Regions from separate parts of the Alteromonas sp. R7 genome, predicted to be linked through region 1. Evidence: predicted binding sites of a transcription regulator. Region 1 holds the regulator's gene; the other holds the start of a gene.
What was found. The regulator FNR, encoded in region 1, switches genes on or off when oxygen is low (the NO sensors DNR and NnrR bind a similar motif). The targets are predictions, from matches to a motif close to TTGATCTAGATCAA.

Region 1 (5,345 bases):
GCAACGCAGCGGTTGACGAATCAATGCTTACCGGCGAGTTTAACCCCGTGCGTAAGTCGAACAGTAGCCCGGTTTACGGCGGCACGGTTTGTCAAGATGGTACGCTAACCATTACGGTTACGCAGACCCTTAAAAATGCGCTGGTAAATCAAATTGTACGACTGCAAGCAAGTGCGATGGCGAGTAAGCCTAAAGCAGCGCAGATAGCCGATAATTTTTCTCGCTATTTCGTTACCGCGGTATTGCTGATTTCGGCGTTAACCTATGGCTTTTGGGCGTATCAGGGTAGCGACGAGGCATTTTGGATCACCATATCGGTGCTGGTTGCAACCTGCCCTTGCGCACTAGGGTTGGCTACGCCATCAGCGTTAACCTGCGCTATGGCAAAGTTAAACCGACAAGGTATTTTACTAAAACGGGCCGATGCGCTAGAACAAATTACTGACATTGACACCATCGCTTTAGACAAAACCGGCACGCTCACAAAAGGCAAATTTACTATTTCAAATGCCTGGTACGCTGACGGCGTGGATAGTAATAGTGCGCTATCAATTGCGCGCGCTTTGGAGTCACGCTCTGAACATCCGATTGCCAAAGCCTTTAGCGACGATATAGCCTTTAGCGGTAGTGCTGACGCCATCGATAACACGGTACACAAAGTGACTAATTTTACCGTTACGCCAGGAGGTGGTATCAGCGGTGAGATCAATGACACGTTGTTTTCTATGGGATCTGCAGCATTCAGCGTTCACGAATCACAGCTAAAACTCATTGAAGCGTTCCCTTCAGCTAACGTGTTTCTCACGGTTAAGGGGCGTATTATGGCGGCGTATGAAGTAAAGGATTCACTAAGAGAAGATGCGCAAGAAACTCTCGATATATTAGCTGCAAGCCATACCCTCGCCGTTTTAAGTGGTGATACACAGCAAAACGTTAATGCGCTTACCGCACCATTGCCAATTTCGACCGCTAAAGGTGGCCTAACACCTGAGCAAAAGTACGAAGCCGTTCAAGCTATGCAGCAATCTGGCGCGAAAGTGATGATGATGGGTGACGGTATCAACGACGCTCCAGTTCTTGCCAGCGCTGATGTGGCAATTGCAGTGGGTAATGCCACAGACGTGGCTAAAACTGCCGCCGACGTGATACTGCTTGGAGATCAGCTGCTTTCTGTACCAGAGCTTATTCGAACTGCGCATCAAGTGAAGCAAAAAATAAGGCAAAATATCGGCTGGTCGGTAGGTTACAACGTTTTGATCTTACCTTTCGCCGTATCAGGCCTACTTTCACCGTGGATGGCTGTTGTTGGTATGTCGTTAAGCAGTATCATTGTGGTCACAAACTCAACGCGACTTTTGAGCAAATAGCATGAGTATTATTTACGTATTAATTCCAATCGCCATCATCATTGTTGCCGTCGCTATCGTGATATTCTTTTGGGCGGTGAAAACCAATCAATTTGAAGATTTGGATCGCCAAGGGTATAGCATACTGTTTGACGATGATCTTCCGCCAGAAGAAAAAAAGCTAGCTGAGCAACGCAAGCAACTTCAAGACAGTAAAGTAGACAAAAGCCAAGCGCCACATGGAAGGGATTAACTACTTCTCTGCCTTTCTTATCGGCTTAGCCGGTGGAGTTCACTGTGTGGGAATGTGCGGTGGAATTGTCGCTGCGCTAAGGATGGTATCCCCTAAAGGCGCTTCAGCACTACCCTATACCCTTGCCTATAACATGGGACGTATAGTGAGCTACACCATCGCCGGAGCAATAACCGGGGCACTTGGAAAAATTGCAGCAGATTATATACCTCTTGCCAACTATGCCCTTTCCCTACTTAGCGGAATCATGTTGCTTCTACTGGCGTGTTATTTGGGTAAGTGGTGGACTGGCTTAACAGTGCTGGAAAATGCGGGTAAAGGCCTATTTTCCAAAGTCCAGCCGCTTTCAAAACGCTTTTTGCCATTTAAGACCCCTTTAAGTGCGTTGCCTTATGGTTTTATTTGGGGTTGGCTTCCTTGCGGTTTGGTGTATTCCACACTTACCTGGTCTCTCGCGGCGGGTAACGCGCTAGAAGGCGCTGCTATTATGTTCTTCTTCGGTTTGGGTACATTACCCACCTTGCTCGCTGCAAGCGCTGGTAGCCAATATATTGTTCGAAGTTTTCAGCATAACCATTTTAGACAAATTATTGCAGTAATAATGGCAATATATGCATCTTATCTTATTCATGGCGCAATCGTTTAAAAATGGGTGTATTATTGTCGGGTATTCTTTTAGAGAGCGTGCATTATGAGCAAAGGAAGCCAATTTTCTATTCACTGTCAAAACTGTAGTTTCAGTCACCTGTGTTTACCGGTGGCGTTAAACAAAACAGAAATCGAATCTCTTGACGATATTATTGAACGCAAGAAGCCGCTTCATAAAGGTGACACGCTGATTCAAACTGGTGATAAATTCCGTTCTCTATTTGCAGTGAGAACCGGTTCATTCAAATCATTTGTGACTAATACCGAAGGTGAAGAACAGATTACCGGCTTCCACTTTCCTGGTGATATTATCGGTTTCGATGCACTAAGAGAGAACAAACACCAAAGCTATACTTCTGCGTTAGAAACTGCCATGGTGTGTGAGCTTCCCTACGAGACCCTCGACGAAATGTCAGTGCAATTTCCAAAGCTACGCCACCAGATCATGAGCTTCATGAGCGCTGAGATAAAACAAGATCACGACATGATCATGCTTTTAAACAAGCGAACTGCAGAAGAGCGCTTACTGTATTTCATCTCACACCTGTCGCAACGCTTTGAAGAGCGTGGCTTTTCCCATAGAGAATTCCACTTAACCATGACGCGCAACGAAATTGGAAACTATTTAGGATTAACGATTGAAACGATTAGTCGTCTGTTAAGCCGTTTTCAAAAAGACAACATCATAAAAGTAGACGGCAGGCTTATTACTATTTTGGATTTCGATAGGCTAAACACCAAACTAGCGGCGCTTAACGGCCCTAGCGTTGTCTGCGGTTAGTCCTTTTTAAGTGTTAAATAAGGCGCGCACTAAGCGCGCTTTTTTGTAACCTGTGTTAGCCACCTATCTTCCCTTTCAGCGCCACGCCGGTTGCTCCATATTCAATTAGGTAGGTTCACTCATGGTCGCCTCGTAAAATTCTTGATCTAAAACAACTTACGTTTTTCCCAATGTCGTTTATAGTTAGTATTAGAAAGCTTCGATTTCGACAGCCGCTACTAAGTTTCGTAGTTAGGGGGACGTTATGATTGAGTGTAAACGAATTCTGGCCGTGGTAGATGCCGAGCGCGATAACCAACCTGCACTAAGCCGAGCTTATGAACTCGCTTCAAAAACAGGCGCTTCAGTTACCGCAATGATGGTGGTATACGACTTATCTTATGATATGACGACCATGCTTAGCCCGGATGAGCGCGAGTCAATGCGCGATGCAGTTACAAAGGAGCATGCAAAATGGCTTGCCACCCACTTAAGAGAACAAGGATTCACTGAAACTGATATCGTTGTAGAATGGAATAATCGTGCGTATGAGTCGATTATTTACTACACCCTAAACAATCAGATAGATTTAGTGGTAAAGGCAACCAAAAAGCACGACGATCTTGCTTCTGTTATTTTCACCCCCACCGACTGGCATTTAATGCGTAAATGCCCTCGCCCAGTATTGCTCGTTAAAGAGCACGACTGGCCAGAAGGAGGAGAGATTATTGCTGCAGTAAACGTAGGCAGTGAAGACGATGAGCATGCCGCACTTAACGATAAGCTCACCCTCATTGCTAACGACTACGCCTCTTTATTGAAAGGTAGCGTAAATTTGGTCAACAGTTACCCTTCTACACCACTTAATATCGCCATAGAAGTACCTGAGTTCGACCCCGATACCTATCACGACGCGGTAAAAAATCATCATTTAAAAGAAATGCGTAGTCACGCGTTAAAGTACGGTATTCCTGAAAACAAATGCGTAGTAAGAGAAGGCCTTCCGGAAAAAGTTATCCCGCAAGTGGCAAAAAGACTGGATGCAGAGCTGGTTGTTATTGGTACCGTTGGCCGTGTGGGCATTTCAGCGGCCCTAATTGGTAACACTGCAGAACACGTGATCGACGAACTCAATTGCGATGTGCTTGCTATTAAGCCAGATGGATTTGTGTCGCCGTTGTCGGTGTAGTCTTTTCATCAGTACCGCATAGCCCGTGTTTGCCGTTACTTAGCGGCCAACACGGTATGTCACCAACAAATTTAACTTCACAAGCATGGTCTCGAAAAGCCGCTTTAATGTATAATGGTGGCTTTATCACAAACCAAGCTAGTTAATTATGAGTTTAGGCACAAACAGTGCTGACGCGTCGCCATTAAATGCTGCGCAAAGTAAGCAAAAGTACAACTTCAACAAACTTCAGAAACGACTTCGCCGCAATGTGGGTAAAGCCATTGGCGATTTCGGTATGATTGAAAACAACGACAAAGTAATGGTGTGTTTATCTGGCGGTAAAGACAGCTACACCATGCTAGATATTTTATTGTTTTTAAAGAAGATTGCGCCTATTCACTTTGATATCGTTGCGGTTAATCTTGACCAAAAGCAGCCTGGTTTCCCAGAACATATCTTGCCTGAATATCTAGAAAGCATTGGCGTTGACTACAAAATTGTAGAAGAAGACACCTACTCTATTGTTAAAGACAAAATTCCAGAGGGAAAGACGACTTGCTCTCTCTGTTCTCGCTTGCGCCGTGGTATTCTGTACCGCACGGCAAAAGAGTTAGGTGCGACTAAAATTGCATTAGGTCATCACCGCGACGACATGCTAGAAACGTTTTTCCTCAATATGTTTCATGGTGGCAAGCTTAAGTCTATGCCGCCAAAGCTAGTCAGCGACAACGGTGAACACATCGTTATTCGTCCATTGGCGTACTGCACAGAAAAAGACATCGAGAAATATTCTCAGGCCGCTGAATTTCCGATTATTCCGTGTAACCTTTGTGGCTCACAAGAAAACCTACAGCGCCAAAACATAAAGGCTATGCTTCAAGACTGGAACCGTCGCTTCCCAGGTCGTATAGAGTCGATGTTCCGTGCGCTTCAAAACGTAGCGCCTTCACACTTAATCGACAGCAACCTTTATGATTTTAAAGCTATAGCTACACAAGAAGGCCCGGTAGAAGACGGTGATATCGGGTTCGATGAACCTTCTTTCACTACAGAAAATAGTACGGACTTCAGTGATGAAGATAATACTATTGAAGTAATAAACATTATGGAACCTAAGTAAATGAAAATCGGACTTGCGCTAGGTGCCGGTGCCGCAAGGGGCTGGAC
Region 2 (4,425 bases), on a different contig from region 1:
CGGCACCAATAAGCAACACGAGCTTACCCTTAATTTCCACACCGCTGTTAAGCAAGTCGTTTACCAGCCCTACACCATCAGTGTTGAATCCCCATATTTCACCGCTGTCACCATTCATTAGCGTATTAACAGCTTGTGCATCTTTGGCTGCTTGGTCGTCTACCTTTGCCAAGTTGAATGCATCAAGCTTAAAAGGCATGGTGACGTTACAACCTACCGCGCCTTCCTGAGCTAAAAACGCGTTGGCGGCATCTACAAAACCGTCTACTGGCGCAAGTATCTTTTCATAAGAAATCTTTTCTCCCACTTGTTCAGCAAACATTTGATGGATAGTTGGTGATAAACTCTGTGCAATAGGATTTCCGAATACAGCGAATTTTTTCATGGGAATACGAGACTTATTTAATATAAAGAAGAAAAGCGATAATCGTGCTTCGCAGAGTACACCATATGAACGTATAGGTGGAGAGGAGAAAGTACGGGAATTAGCAAATACGTTTTACGACATAATGGAAACCGATCCACTCGCCAATGAACTGCTAGCTATTCACCCCCAGCCATTAGACAGAATTCGCCACGTGTTCTTTCTCTATTTAAGTTTATGGCTTGGTGGTCCTGATGATTATCAGCAGCAGTATGGCCACCCGCGTCTGCGTGCACGCCACCTACCTTATACCGTAACACCAGAGTTAAAAGCGCAGTGGATGTATTGCATGCGAAAAGCCATGTTTAAAACGGTTGAAGATATCGCCTTAGCTCAACAGTTGATAGACGCACTTGATCAACTCGCCAATCACATGGTGAATACAAAATAAAAAAGCGCGTTGAAAGGATTAACCTTTTAACGCGCAACTCCCCTGTTACTGTCTACGCTCTTTATGGCGCATAAAGTAGTGCAATTGTGAAAGCCTAATAGTTAATAAGGCGTAGAACTAATAATTAGAATGTGTAACCCACCGATAAGGTATACACCCAAGGATCTATTTCAATATCACTTACCTTTCCAGCAGCATCACCCACTTTAAAGGTGGCTTCGGTATCTATATCAATGAATCGAACCGATGCATTGACATGCCATTTGGTATCAATTTGGTAATCCATTCCCACCTGTGCTGACAAGCCAAATGAATTATCAAGCGAAAGGTCGCTTAAGCCAGCTGTTTCATTCGCACCTGTAAACTCTTCATCAAAGATAAAGGTATAGTTGATACCTGCACCAATGTACGGCTGAAACGCAGAGCTGGCATCATTAAAATAGTAGTTTGCGGTAAGCGTAGGTGGAAGGTGCGTGACTTCTCCAAGCTGGTTACCCGTCCCTAACGGGTCAGCAACAGAAAAATTCACATCGTGCTTAAAGGGCGTTGCGGCAAGCAGCTCAATATTAATATTGTCAGTAATAAAGTACGCTACGTTTAGACCTAGCTGAGTATCGTTATCGATATTAAGGGCCACGCCAAGATCAGTTCCACCCGCGACGATGTTAGAGGTAGATTCGTCAGGAGCAACGGTAGTAAGACCGCCACGAACAATCCAGTCGCCCTGCTGGTGAGCGCTAGCTAAAGGTGAGAGTGCAGCAAGAGTAAAGCAAAGTGCAGATGCAGATAAAAAGTGTTTGCGCATGATGTGTCTCTTTTGTGTTTAACTAAGATGGCGATACTTTACGCCTGTGGTTAAGAGAAACATTGATCCAGCGCAAGTTTGATAACTCACTGAAACACAGATGATATTCCACCTTGATGTAGATCAAAAAAACGCCGCATTAACATTAATACGGCGTTTTTTAGTCATTAAAGATGAAAGCTGCTATCGGCGGTCCGCGTAAGGATTTAAGCGCTGCCTTATTTAATAATTAATCACCAATCAGTAGGTTTTAACCAGTCTGTCAGCTTGGCTTCGGCGCTACCCGGTGCAGGTGTATAACAATACTCCCAGCGCGCGAGCGGCGGCATCGACATTAGAATTGATTCCGTACGCCCGCCGGTTTGCAGTCCAAATAAAGTGCCTCGGTCGAATACAAGGTTAAACTCAACGTAGCGGCCCCGGCGGTAAAGTTGGAAATCACGCTCTCTTTCGCCGAAATCGGTTTGCTTACGACGTTCAACAATAGGAACGTAAGCATCGATGAAGCCAATACCAACAGCCTGCATAAATGCAAATGACTGTTCAAAGCCCCATTCATTCAGGTCGTCGAAGAATAAACCGCCCACTCCGCGAGTTTCATTGCGATGCTTTAAGTAAAAGTAGTCGTCGCACCACTTTTTGTACTTAGGGTAGACGTCATTGCCAAATGGTTTGCACAACTTCTTTGCAGTGTCATGCCAATGCAAAACGTCATCTTTAAACGGATAAAATGGCGTCAAGTCGAAGCCGCCGCCAAACCACCAGATAGGTGCTTCGCCCTCTTTTTCTGCAATAAAAAAGCGAACATTAGCATGTGACGTTGGGATGTACGGGTTATGTGGATGAATAACGAGTGATACACCCATTGCTTGAAAGTTTCTTCCCGCAAGCTCAGGGCGATTAGCCGTTGCTGAAGCAGGCATTTGACTGCCAAACACATGAGAAAAGTTAACGCCGCCTTGTTCAATCACCGCACCATTTTTTAGTACTCGAGAACGGCCACCGCCACCTTCTTCTCGCTGCCAGCTGTCTTCAACAAACTGGCCCTTACCATCGGCAAGTTCAAGTGTTTGGCAAATGGTGTCTTGCAGCCCTAGTAAATAGCTTTTTACTTGTTCTATTACTTCAGCGGCATTTTTACCGTCCAGTAATTCTGCTGATGTCATGCTCTTATTACCTCTGCTGTGTCACCATCGCGAATGGTACTGGGTTTAGTTGCACCGCCTACTTCCCCTTCGACATAGAAGACGGAATCAGCGAATACGGCTTTTGCTTCTTCAGTGGTGATGGCTGGCGGTTGGCCGGTCAGGTTAGCGCTTGTAGAAACTAACGGTTTACCTAACTTGTTGCACAATTCCACTACTACAGGGTGATTAGTTACGCGCACCGCTATTTTACTATGCTTGCCGGTTAACCAAACTGGCGCAGATGACGACTTAGGTAATAGCCAAGTATTAGGGCCTGGCCAGCTCGAAAAAATATCGGTGCGTCTGTCAGGGCGAATGGCGTTATCGTTAACATAAGGCAGTAGCTGACTGTAGTTTGCAGCAATCAAGATCACGCCCTTTTCTACCGGTCGCTGTTTTATCTCTAACAGCGCATTTACAGCGGCTTCATTGTCGGGGTCACATCCGATGCCCATTACCGCTTCGGTTGGATAAACGATTAAACTGCCAGCTTGGAATGCGGCAACAACAGGGTCTACTTCAGGTGAGTTAGCCTCAACGGGGGTAAACGTGTTTACGTTCCCATTTTGGATATCAGACATGGTTTTAATCTCTACGTATAGTTCTTCGTATAGTTGTTCGTATAATTACTTTTTATAGCCGCAAGCCGGCTGAGGACACTGTAACTGCCCCTTTTTGTCTATCAATACTCCCCAACCGCAGTCTGGGCAGCTTTCATTAACCGGCGTGAAATTTAGCACATATCGACATTGTGGATAATGGTTGCACGCAAAAAACTGTTTGCCGTATTTGTTAGTACGCGAGATTAGATGCCCTTTCTTACACTTTGGACAATCCACCAAAGTATCTTCTTTTTCTTTAATGGGCTCTATGTGATGGCATGAAGGAAAATTGGTACAGCCGATAAACATGCCAAACCGCCCTTTCTTTATTGCTAAGTCGGATGCGCATTCAGGGCAGGCTACACCGTCTAAGGTTTTCAGTATGGTGGTTTGTTTATCGTGAAGTGGCTTACTAAAGCTACATTCCGGATAGCCCGTACACCCGATAAAAGGGCCGGATTTACTGTTCTTTATATGAAGAGGTTTACCGCACTCGGGGCAATCTCCGAAATTATCATCGAGAGCATGCTCGTGCGCTGAAAAGAGTGAATGGTCTATTTTAGACATGTATTGGACGTTAAGGCCTTAAACGCGCTGTAATTTCACAGCGCATTTTTAAGTAAAGATTCAAATACCAGTGACTACAACTGCATTAATGCAGAACACCATCTGGCTCTTCGAACAAAAGATCTTCCATTTGTGCGTAGGCTTTCTCTTTGCCAGGTACGTTGAATAGTACCATTAGCACCACCCACTTCAGGTCTTCCAAGCAAAATTCATTGGAATCAATTTCCATAACGCGATCTATAACCATTTCGCGTGTGGAGGCATCCAACACATTAACCTGTTCTAAGAACATAAGAAAACCGCGACATTCCACATCTAAACGCATTTGTTCTTCATGCGTGTAAATACGGCTTAAGCTAGTGCTAATACCTTTGCAAAAGTACGGTTTGATGTCCGTCTCTTGCAGTGCCGCTAACTTTTCTAACCATGCGAGGGCTTTATAAATCTCA

Region 2: AC0J2X_RS12325 (OmpW family outer membrane protein) is a predicted target of FNR. The motif match lies at 1,734-1,747, and genes of this name have one in related genera.

Annotation. Positions count from the first base shown of each region.
Region 1 covers NZ_JBVTQX010000004.1:262,012-267,356, forward strand. Annotated here, with positions in the region: gene AC0J2X_RS08765 (heavy metal translocating P-type ATPase) at 1-1,367, shown strand, start outside; gene ccoS (cbb3-type cytochrome oxidase assembly protein CcoS) at 1,369-1,599, shown strand; gene AC0J2X_RS08775 (sulfite exporter TauE/SafE family protein) at 1,586-2,245, shown strand; gene fnr (fumarate/nitrate reduction transcriptional regulator Fnr) at 2,291-3,028, shown strand; gene uspE (universal stress protein UspE) at 3,273-4,196, shown strand; gene ttcA (tRNA 2-thiocytidine(32) synthetase TtcA) at 4,345-5,298, shown strand; gene AC0J2X_RS08795 (patatin-like phospholipase family protein) at 5,299-5,345, shown strand, end outside.
Region 2 covers NZ_JBVTQX010000006.1:322,172-326,596, reverse strand. Annotated here, with positions in the region: gene aroE (shikimate dehydrogenase) at 1-385, opposite strand, end outside; gene AC0J2X_RS12330 (group II truncated hemoglobin) at 384-815, shown strand; gene AC0J2X_RS12325 (OmpW family outer membrane protein) at 940-1,620, opposite strand; gene hemF (oxygen-dependent coproporphyrinogen oxidase) at 1,854-2,786, opposite strand; gene tsaC (L-threonylcarbamoyladenylate synthase type 1 TsaC) at 2,783-3,388, opposite strand; gene AC0J2X_RS12310 (DNA topoisomerase family protein) at 3,434-3,976, opposite strand; gene AC0J2X_RS12305 (DUF494 family protein) at 4,062-4,425, opposite strand, start outside.